Regions from separate parts of the Promicromonospora alba genome, predicted to be linked through region 1. Evidence: riboswitches for the same ligand, from Rfam matches in the RefSeq annotation. Region 1 holds a riboswitch; the other holds the start of a gene.
What was found. Region 1 has a riboswitch for cyclic di-AMP ahead of ACFO6V_RS15035 (C40 family peptidase). Riboswitches for the same ligand answer to the same signal wherever they lie in the genome.
Positions count from the first base shown of each region.

Region 2: another riboswitch for cyclic di-AMP. It lies ahead of ACFO6V_RS27880 (C40 family peptidase); the one in region 1 lies ahead of ACFO6V_RS15035 (C40 family peptidase).

Region 1 covers NZ_JBHSFI010000004.1:914,443-918,647, forward strand. Annotated here, with positions in the region: gene ACFO6V_RS15025 (S8 family serine peptidase) at 1-13, opposite strand, end outside; gene ACFO6V_RS15030 (hypothetical protein) at 160-918, opposite strand; cyclic di-AMP (ydaO/yuaA leader) riboswitch at 1,219-1,416, shown strand; gene ACFO6V_RS15035 (C40 family peptidase) at 1,419-2,153, shown strand; gene ACFO6V_RS15040 (hypothetical protein) at 2,344-3,273, opposite strand; gene ACFO6V_RS15045 (GlsB/YeaQ/YmgE family stress response membrane protein) at 3,270-3,536, opposite strand; gene ACFO6V_RS15050 (ion transporter) at 3,745-4,205, shown strand, end outside.
Region 2 covers NZ_JBHSFI010000012.1:3,458-7,662, forward strand. Annotated here, with positions in the region: gene ACFO6V_RS27875 (phytoene desaturase family protein) at 1-1,404, opposite strand, end outside; cyclic di-AMP (ydaO/yuaA leader) riboswitch at 1,560-1,711, shown strand; gene ACFO6V_RS27880 (C40 family peptidase) at 1,713-2,624, shown strand; gene ACFO6V_RS27885 (NAD(P)-dependent oxidoreductase) at 2,747-3,724, shown strand; gene mutM (bifunctional DNA-formamidopyrimidine glycosylase/DNA-(apurinic or apyrimidinic site) lyase) at 3,813-4,205, opposite strand, start outside.

The DNA of each region.
Region 1 (4,205 bases):
ACTTCCTGTTCATGTGTGCCCCCATGTGTTCGCTCGCGGGCCGGATACCCCCGAACTGGGACAAACCTATGGGGACCGGACAAGCGTCGAACAGGGTCGGAGACGCACGGCGGGTGAAAATTTACACGCCCGCAACCAGCAGGAACGCGCGCTGCCGCCTCAGGCCCAGGCCTCGGACAGCTCGCCCTCGTCCGCCGCCTCCCGGGAGAGCCGGAGCGCTGCGATCGCCGCACCGAGCAGCAGGGCGACCACCCAGGCGCCCAGCTGGTGCACGTCGGGCACCATCGCCGCCGAGGCGAGCTCGTGTGCCACGATCGCCGCCGCGGACAGCGGGTTCTCCGTGAGCGCTGAGCCCGGCCAGATGTTCTCCTGGACGGCCAGGAGGGCCGGCCCTGCTGCCTGCAGCACCCACACGATGCCCGCGGTCGGCAGCCAGCCCAGAAGCTCGAGCGGCCGACTGTCCACCGCCAGGCCGAACGCGATACCGAGCGCCACCGCGAAGATCCACCACGTTCCGGTGGGAGACACCAGGTTGCCCGGCACCAGACCCCACAGCCAGCCGTCCAGGAGCACGACAGGCAGGGCCAGGGCGGGCCCACGCAGGACGGCCGGGCCCAGGGCCACCAGGAGGCCGGCCGCCAGCCCTACGAGCCCGGCAGCGACGGTGACGACGAGCATCCCGAGCGGTGCGGCATCACCGGGAGCGCTGCTTCGGATCGCGAGCAGGTACGAGGCACCGCCCGCTGCGGACATGGCGAGCAAGGTGCCCGTCGTCGCGGCAGCCGCGCCCGCCCTCGCCGAAGCCGGAATGCCCGCCGTGACGCCGCCGAGCAGGCCGCCGATCAGCGCCATGACGACCAGACCGACCACTGCGTCGTCGGCGGTGAACGGCAGCGGCAGGAATCCGGTGGAACGCACTGCCGAGGCCTCAGTAAGGCCTATGACCTCGTACAACGCCTGCAGGAGCCAAGGCAGAAACCCGCACACCCACCAGACGACGGCACTGATGGGAAGCACCCACCAGGCGGAGACGCGATATGCGCTTTCACCCATGCCGCCGAACGGTAGCCGATGTATGTGATGTCGGTCATAGCCCATGAAGACCGGAACGGCGCAAATCTGCGCCTTCTGCGGGTGAGACCGGAATGCGTAACCCGATCGTGACTTTTCTGGGGAAGGTGTGTACTTTGACTTCTGCCCCACCACATCGGCGGGGCCGTGAACCGGACGCCGAATCCTGTCACCGGTTCATGACCAGACGTTCGAGACAGGAGCGGGGGACCCACCTTCCCGGGCGACAGCACCATCGTCGCCCTCGGGGTGAAGCCGGACGGAACCCCCCAGTAGCCGTGCGGCCGGGTGTGTACTCCTACCCGAACCCGACAGCTGACCTCGCAGGCGGTACAGGAGACATTTAGGTGACGAACTCCATTCGCGGACGGCATCGTGACAGCCGTCCGGCCATGACGCCGCTGACCATCCTTGCTCGTACCGCCACAGAGAACGCAGGCACCGTAGCCCGCCGAGGAGCCATCGCCGCAGCAGCCGGTGGCGTCCTGATCTCGACCATCGCGACGACGGCCCACGCGGCCCCCGCCATGGATCTGAAGACCGACGTGAAGTCCGCCAAGCTGAACACGGTCGACCTGCGCTCCCTGACCGCGGTGGCCAAGCAGGCAGTTGCCGCGGCCCCGACCGTCACGGTCCCGTCCGACGCGAAGATGCCGATCGAGATGGAAGCCCTGGGCACCTCGTCGGACGCCGACGGCAAGAAGGGCGACGGCCCCGCCGTGGTCTCGGTCGACGCGCCGGACCCGGTACCGCTCGGCGAGCAGGCCATCAACGTCGCCTTCAACTACCTCGGCATCACGTACGTGCTGGGCGGTAACTCGCCGGCCGAGGGCATGGACTGCTCCGGCCTCATCCAGTACGTGTACGCGCAGCTCGGCGTGAACCTGCCGCACTCGTCCGGCGCGATGCTCAGCTCCGGCTACCAGGTCACCTACCCGGAGCCCGGCGACATCGTCTGGACGCCCGGCCACGTGGCCCTCTACGCGGGCGACGGCATGATCATCGAGGCGTGGGCCGCCGGCATGCCGGTGCGCTACACCGAGATGTGGCAGAACAGCCCGACGTTCATCCGCGTCGTCTGAGCCGTAGGTGCAGCGCAGGGTGCGGGCCGAGGAACGAGGCACGCGCCCGGAGCGGAACCGCAGGCTCAGGCGACACAGATAGAGCCTGAACTACCGCAGTACATCGAATGCAGCACATCGCGAGGCGTCGCCTCCGCGCCGGGTTTCCGCCCGACGCCGGAGGCGGCGCCTCTCGCGTGTCCGGGGTCGTTCACTCCGGCCAGTCGCAGTAGTCCGCGACGAAGGAGTAGAGGTCAGAACGCGCGGTGTCGGGCATCGGCACGTAGACCGGCTCCTGCCGGACGCCGCCGACGCGTGCGGAGACCGGCAGGAACGTGCCCCGCTTGTCCTCAGCCACCGCATGGACGTCGCAGCGGGCGGGCACCACGGCGAGGACCACCTCGCCGGACTCCTGCCCCGCCAGGTCCCGGCCGGCCCAGCCCGAAGCGTGTCCACCCGGGTCCGCATTGCTCATCAGGGTCGTCTCGGCGATCCGGTCGAGGGTGACCTCCGGGCCGCCGTCGACCCGCTCGATCCGCAGGGTGACCAGAGCGGTCAGCTCACCGTCGCGGGTCTCGACGGGGACGTCGGCATCGACAGCGAGGCCGGCGCCGGCCGCTACGGCCGCTGCCGAGCAGTCCACCGTGTGGTTCCGGGCGAGGTGCCCTACGGGATCGCTTACCTCGTCCACGGGGATGTCGGTCGCCGGACCCAGGTCGTCGCCCTCGCCGAGGGCAAGCGTGATCGTGGCGGACGGCGCAGCATCCTCCTCCGCCGCCAGGTCCCCACACCTCGCCTCGCCCAGCCCCACGTAGACAGCGCGCGTGGCGCCGGGCCGCAGCACGAGCGTGCGCCCCTCCTTGGTGGGGTGTGACGGCCCGAACTGCTCGGTCCGCAGGGCCCCCGACAGGAGCGTCATCGTCTCGTCGGAGTCGTTGGTGACCTCGAGCCGGATCTCCCGCTCGGCGTACTGCTCGCGGCCCTGCGCCACCTCGACGCTGAGGTGGGAGGCGACGTCGTCGGGCACCGGGCCCTTCGCGGACGACGGCGCGCCGCCGCCCGTACACGCGACCGCGGCCGCGCCGACCACCGACGTCAGAAGGACGAGGATGGCGACGCGGCCGCGGTGTGCTGCGATCAAGCGGTCTTGCGGCGGCCGAAGATCGCCTGGACGATCAGGATCACGATGATCGCGCCGATCACCGAGAAGAGCCAGCTCTCCCAGGACCAGAACTCGTCCAGGCTGACGTTGAAGATGAGCCCGCCGAGCCAGCCGCCGAGCATGGCGCCGAGCACACCGAGGAGCAGCGTGAGCCAGAAGCCACCCGGCTGCTTACCCGGGATGACGATACGGGCGATCACGCCGGCGATCAGCCCAAGGATGAGAAACGCAAAGAAACCCATGATGTGTTTCCTCCAGAGTGGTGTGGCTTGCTTGCGACTACCTCAGCACTGTTCGGGCCGACTTGCCACCGGACCCGCCGAATCAGTCCCAAATCGGGACATTGCACGCAGCAAACCGAGGCGGACGCCCGCGCTACAGTTCGGCCGGGCAAGGGCCTGAGGCAGGACCGGAGCAAGGACTCCGGGCACGTACAGCAAGGGAGACCGCATGAACCAGGCGATCGGCACACCGGCCGAGCCACGGATCGAACCACGCACCTGGCGGGGGCGGCTCCGCGCGTTCCTCGACCAGAGGTGGTTCGTCAACCTCGTCCTCGTCGTGATCCTGGCAAACGCCCTGATCCTGGGCGCGGAGACCATGGTGAGCGGAGCCGCGCTCGACATCCTGATGGGCATCGACCACACCATGCTCGGCTTCTTCGTGGTCGAGCTGCTCCTGCGAATCGTCGCCCACGGCCGCAAGTTCTTCCGCGACCCGTGGAACCTGTTCGACCTCGCCGTCGTCGGCATCGCGGTGCTCCCGGCCAGCGAGTCCCTGTCCGCCCTGCGTGCCCTGCGGGTGCTCCGCGTGCTGCGCGTGATCACGGTGGTGCCGTCACTGCGCCGCGTGGTCGACGGCCTGCTGCGGGCCGTGCCGGGCATGGGCGCGGTGGGCGCCCTGCTCGTGCT
Region 2 (4,205 bases), on a different contig from region 1:
CCCGCCGGGCAGCCCGACCTCGCGCTCCAGGTCGACGGGGGTGCGCACCTCGAGGCAGGGGGCGCCGTCGGCGTCGAGCGCGAGCACGTCCTCGATCGGCTCGGCCAGCACGGAGTCGAGGGAGGCGAGCGTGGCCCGGAGCGCCTGGTCGCGGGCGGCGTCGGGTGCGGTGCGGAAGAGCCGCGCCGGCATGTGCAGCCCGAACAGCGTGATGGTCTGCGCGTCCGTCCCGGCGAGCCCGGGACCGAGGATCGTCCGGTCGGTGAGTGTGTGGCAGTAGATCTCGCTGGGCGGCAGGTCGGGGATGCGCCCGGCGGCGGCCTGCGCGTGCGCCCCCTGGAGCTGCGTCAGGGACTCGTTGACGTGCAGGGTCCCGCTGAACGCCGCGACGGGGTCGACGTCGTCGCGCAGCCTGGGCAGGCGGGTCAGCAGCATGTTCACCTTGAGCTGGGCGCCCTCCGGATAGTCGGCAGTCGTCGAGGGGTCGCCGCCCAGCAGCCGGTCCAGCTCCGCCGGGGCGCACGCCGCGAGCACGTGGCCGGCCGTGACGCCCTGGGTGCGCCCGTCGGCGTCGGTCCAGGCGACCTCCGCGCCGGAACCGCCGGAGGTCCCGGGATCGACGGCGGTCACCGTCGCCGAAGTGACGATCGTCGCGCCGGCCGCCACCGCGGCATCGCGCAGGGCGCCCGAGACGGCGCCCATGCCGCCCACCGGCACGTCCCAGTCGCCGGTCCCGTTGCCGATGACGTGGTAGAGAAAGCAGCGGTTCTGCCGCAGGGACGGCTCGTCGACGTCGGCGAACGTGCCGATCAGGCCGTCGGTGGCCGCGACCCCGCGGACCACGTCGTCGGCGAAGGTGCGGCGCAGCACCTCCCCGAGGGGCTCCTCGAACAGCGCGCGCCAGGCCTCCTCGCCGACCCCGTCGACCACGAGGTCCCGGACCGTCGAGCGCGGGAGCAGGGGTTCGGTGAGCGTCGGCGCGAGCCGGCGGGCGACCTCCGCGGTCATGGCGTAGAAGCGGCCCCAGGCCTCGAAGTCGGCGTCCGATCCGGTGAGACGCCGGAACGAGGCGCGCGTGGCGGCGTCGTCCTGGCTGTCGACAAGGAGGCCGCCGTCGGCCACCGGTGTGTACGAGGACCAGCGGCGGCGCTTCAGCGTGATGGGCAGCCCCAGCTCGTCGATCACCCGGCGAGGCAGGAGCGAGACGAGGTAGGAGTAGCGCGAGAGCCGCGCGTCCACCCCGGCGAAGGGGCGGGCCGAGACGGCTGCGCCGCCCACGTGGTCCGCGCGTTCGAGGACGAGGACGGACCGGCCGCCACGGGCGGCATAGGCCGCGGCGGTGAGGCCATTGTGACCCCCGCCTACCACCACGACGTCGTACCGGGAACGCATCGAATCGGTCATGGACGCCATAGTGGCATGGGGCACAGATTGCCAAGGACGTTCCATCACAGGTCGCTATGTGACCTAATCGTGACATTTGCGCGAGGGGCAGGTACGGTCAATCTCGCCTCTCCAGCAACGGGGAGGTCCAGGCCCGGACGCCGAACCCTGTCACCGGACCTTGGCAGCCAGAACCGTGACAGGGGCGGGGGAACCAAGTAAGCGGGCACGTGAGTGTCCTTGGGGTGAAGCCTCCTTGCGAGGCCGGGTGAATCGCTCTCCCATCCGAACCCGACAGCTCACTTCGTAGGCGTCCGAGGAGATCACTGGTGACCGTACTCACCGACCGCACCCACGACTGGGCGGACGACCAGGCAAACCGTCCCAGCAACCGGGGCAGGCACCGCGCCGACGGCCCCGCGCTCACCCCCTTCACCGCACTGACCCAGACCGCTGCCGAGAACGCTGCCCGGACCGGCGCCATCGCGGTCGTCACGTCCGGCATGCTGGCGTCGGTATTCACCCAGACCGCCCACACCGCGCCCGCCGAGACGCACACGCAGGCCGCGCTCGCGAACGCCACGCCGGTCAGCAACACCATCAGCAACACGGTCGACAGCACGACCCGCGCCGGGTTCGCCGAGAACCTGGTGACCAAGGTCAAGGTCACCCAGGACGCCGACTTCTACGCCGAGCGCGGACGCGTGTCCGTGACGCCGTACGCGGAGACCGAGGAGGGCATCGCCGAGGCCAAGGCCAAGGCGGAGGCCGAAGCGCGTGCCAAGGCGGAAGCCGAGGCGAAGGCAAAGGCCGAGGCTGAGGCCGAGGCTGAGGCAGCCGAAGCCGCCGCGGAGGCCGAGGCAGCCGCCGAGGCAGCGGCAGCAGCCGCATCCTCCTCGTCGGGGCTGGGCCAGCAGGCCGTCAACCTCGCACTCGAGTACGTCGGTGTGCCCTACGTGTGGGGCGGAGCCTCCCCCAGCGGCTTCGACTGCTCCGGGCTCATCCAGTACGTCTACGGCCAGCTCGGCATCTCGGTCCCCCACAGCTCGAGCGCCATCTCGACCATCGGATACCAGGTCTCCGCCGCCGCCGCCCAGCCGGGCGACATCGTGTGGACGCCGGGCCACGTCGCCCTCTACGCGGGCGACGGCATGGTCGTCGAGGCCCAGCAGCAGGGCACCCCCGTGCAGTACGGCGAGATGTGGCAGAACAACCCGGTGTTCATCCGGGTGACGGGCTGACGCCTACTCCCCCACGCCGGACCACTCCAGACCGCGAGGTGTGTCGCGCCAGCCCCCTGGCGCGACACACCTCGTGCTCGTCCCGGACCAGTTCGGGATCATGGTCCGGTAACGTCCCGGGCGTGAAGATCCTCGTACCGGACGTGCCCTTCGACCTCGACTTCCCGTCCCTGCTGCCCGACGGCGGAGCCTCCTTCGCACCCGGCGGCGCCGACACCGTCGTCGCCTATGCGATGAACGAGCCGGTCCCCGAGGAGCACACCGACGCCGAGATGCTGGTCACCTGGTCCAGCCCGCCCAAGATCCTCGCCGACGCCGCCCGCCGGCTTCCCCAGCTGCGCTGGGTGCAGACCCTCTCCGCGGGGCCCGACGTCGCGCTGCGCGCCGGGTTCGGGCCCGACGTCGTCATCTCCTCCGGCCAGTCCCTGCACGACGACACGGTCACCGAGCACACCCTGGCGCTGGTCCTGGCGACGGTTCGCCGCATCGACGTCTCCCTCGCGGCGCAGCGGGAGCACCACTGGGCCAAGGAGATCGCGTTCGCGCAGGCCGACCCGGTCACCGGCCGCGAGTACACGCTCGACGGCGCACGCGTCACGATCTGGGGTTTCGGGTCGATCGCCCTGCGGCTGGCGCCGCTGCTGACCGCGCTCGGTGCGCGGGTCACCGGTGTCGCCTCACGTGCGGGCGAACGCTCCGGGTACCCCGTGGTGGGGCCGGACGGCCTGGACGCCCTGCTCGCCGAGACCGACCTGCTCATCTCGCTGCTGCCCGCGATCCCCGCCACGCGGCACATCCTCGACGCCCGCCTGCTGGGCCTGCTCCCGCCGACTGCCCGGTTCGTGAACGTCGGCCGAGGTGCGACGGTGGACGAGGACGCGCTCGCCGACGCGCTGCGGTCCGGGCGGCTCGCGGGAGCCGCGCTCGACGTCATGGAGACGGAGCCGCTGCCGGAGGACTCCCCGCTCTGGGACCTCCCGAACCTGATCCTCACGCCGCACGTGGCGGGTGGCCGTCCGCGAGGCGCCGCCCGCTTCCTTGCGGACCAGCTCACGGCCTGGCGCACGGGCGCGGAACTCCGCAACGTGGCCACGAGGTAGTGCCGCGAAGTAGAGCAGGTGTCCGGACACCCCCTCTACTTCGGCATCAGCCTGTTGTCGAGGTAGAGGGGGTGTCCGGACGCATGCTCTACCTCGCCCGGGGGGCCGGCTGGCAGATCGGGCAGCTGAACGACGAGCGGTTCATGAACGCGTCCCGGCGCACCAGCGCACCGCAGCGTCGGCACGCCTCGTTCTCCTGCCCGTACACCGCGAGCGAGCGGTCGAAGTATCCCGACTCCCCGTTCACGTTGACGTACAGCTCGTCGAAGCTGGTGCCGCCCTGGGCCAGCGCCTCGCGCATCACCTCGGCGGCCGAGTCCAGCACCCGGCGCACGTCCGCGGCCTTGAGCTTGTCGGTCGGCCGGGCCCAGTGCACCTGGGCGCGCCACAGCGCCTCGTCGGCGTAGATGTTGCCCACGCCGGAGACGACCGTCTGGTCCAGCAGCGCGCGCTTGACCTGGGTCCGACGGCGGCGCACCCG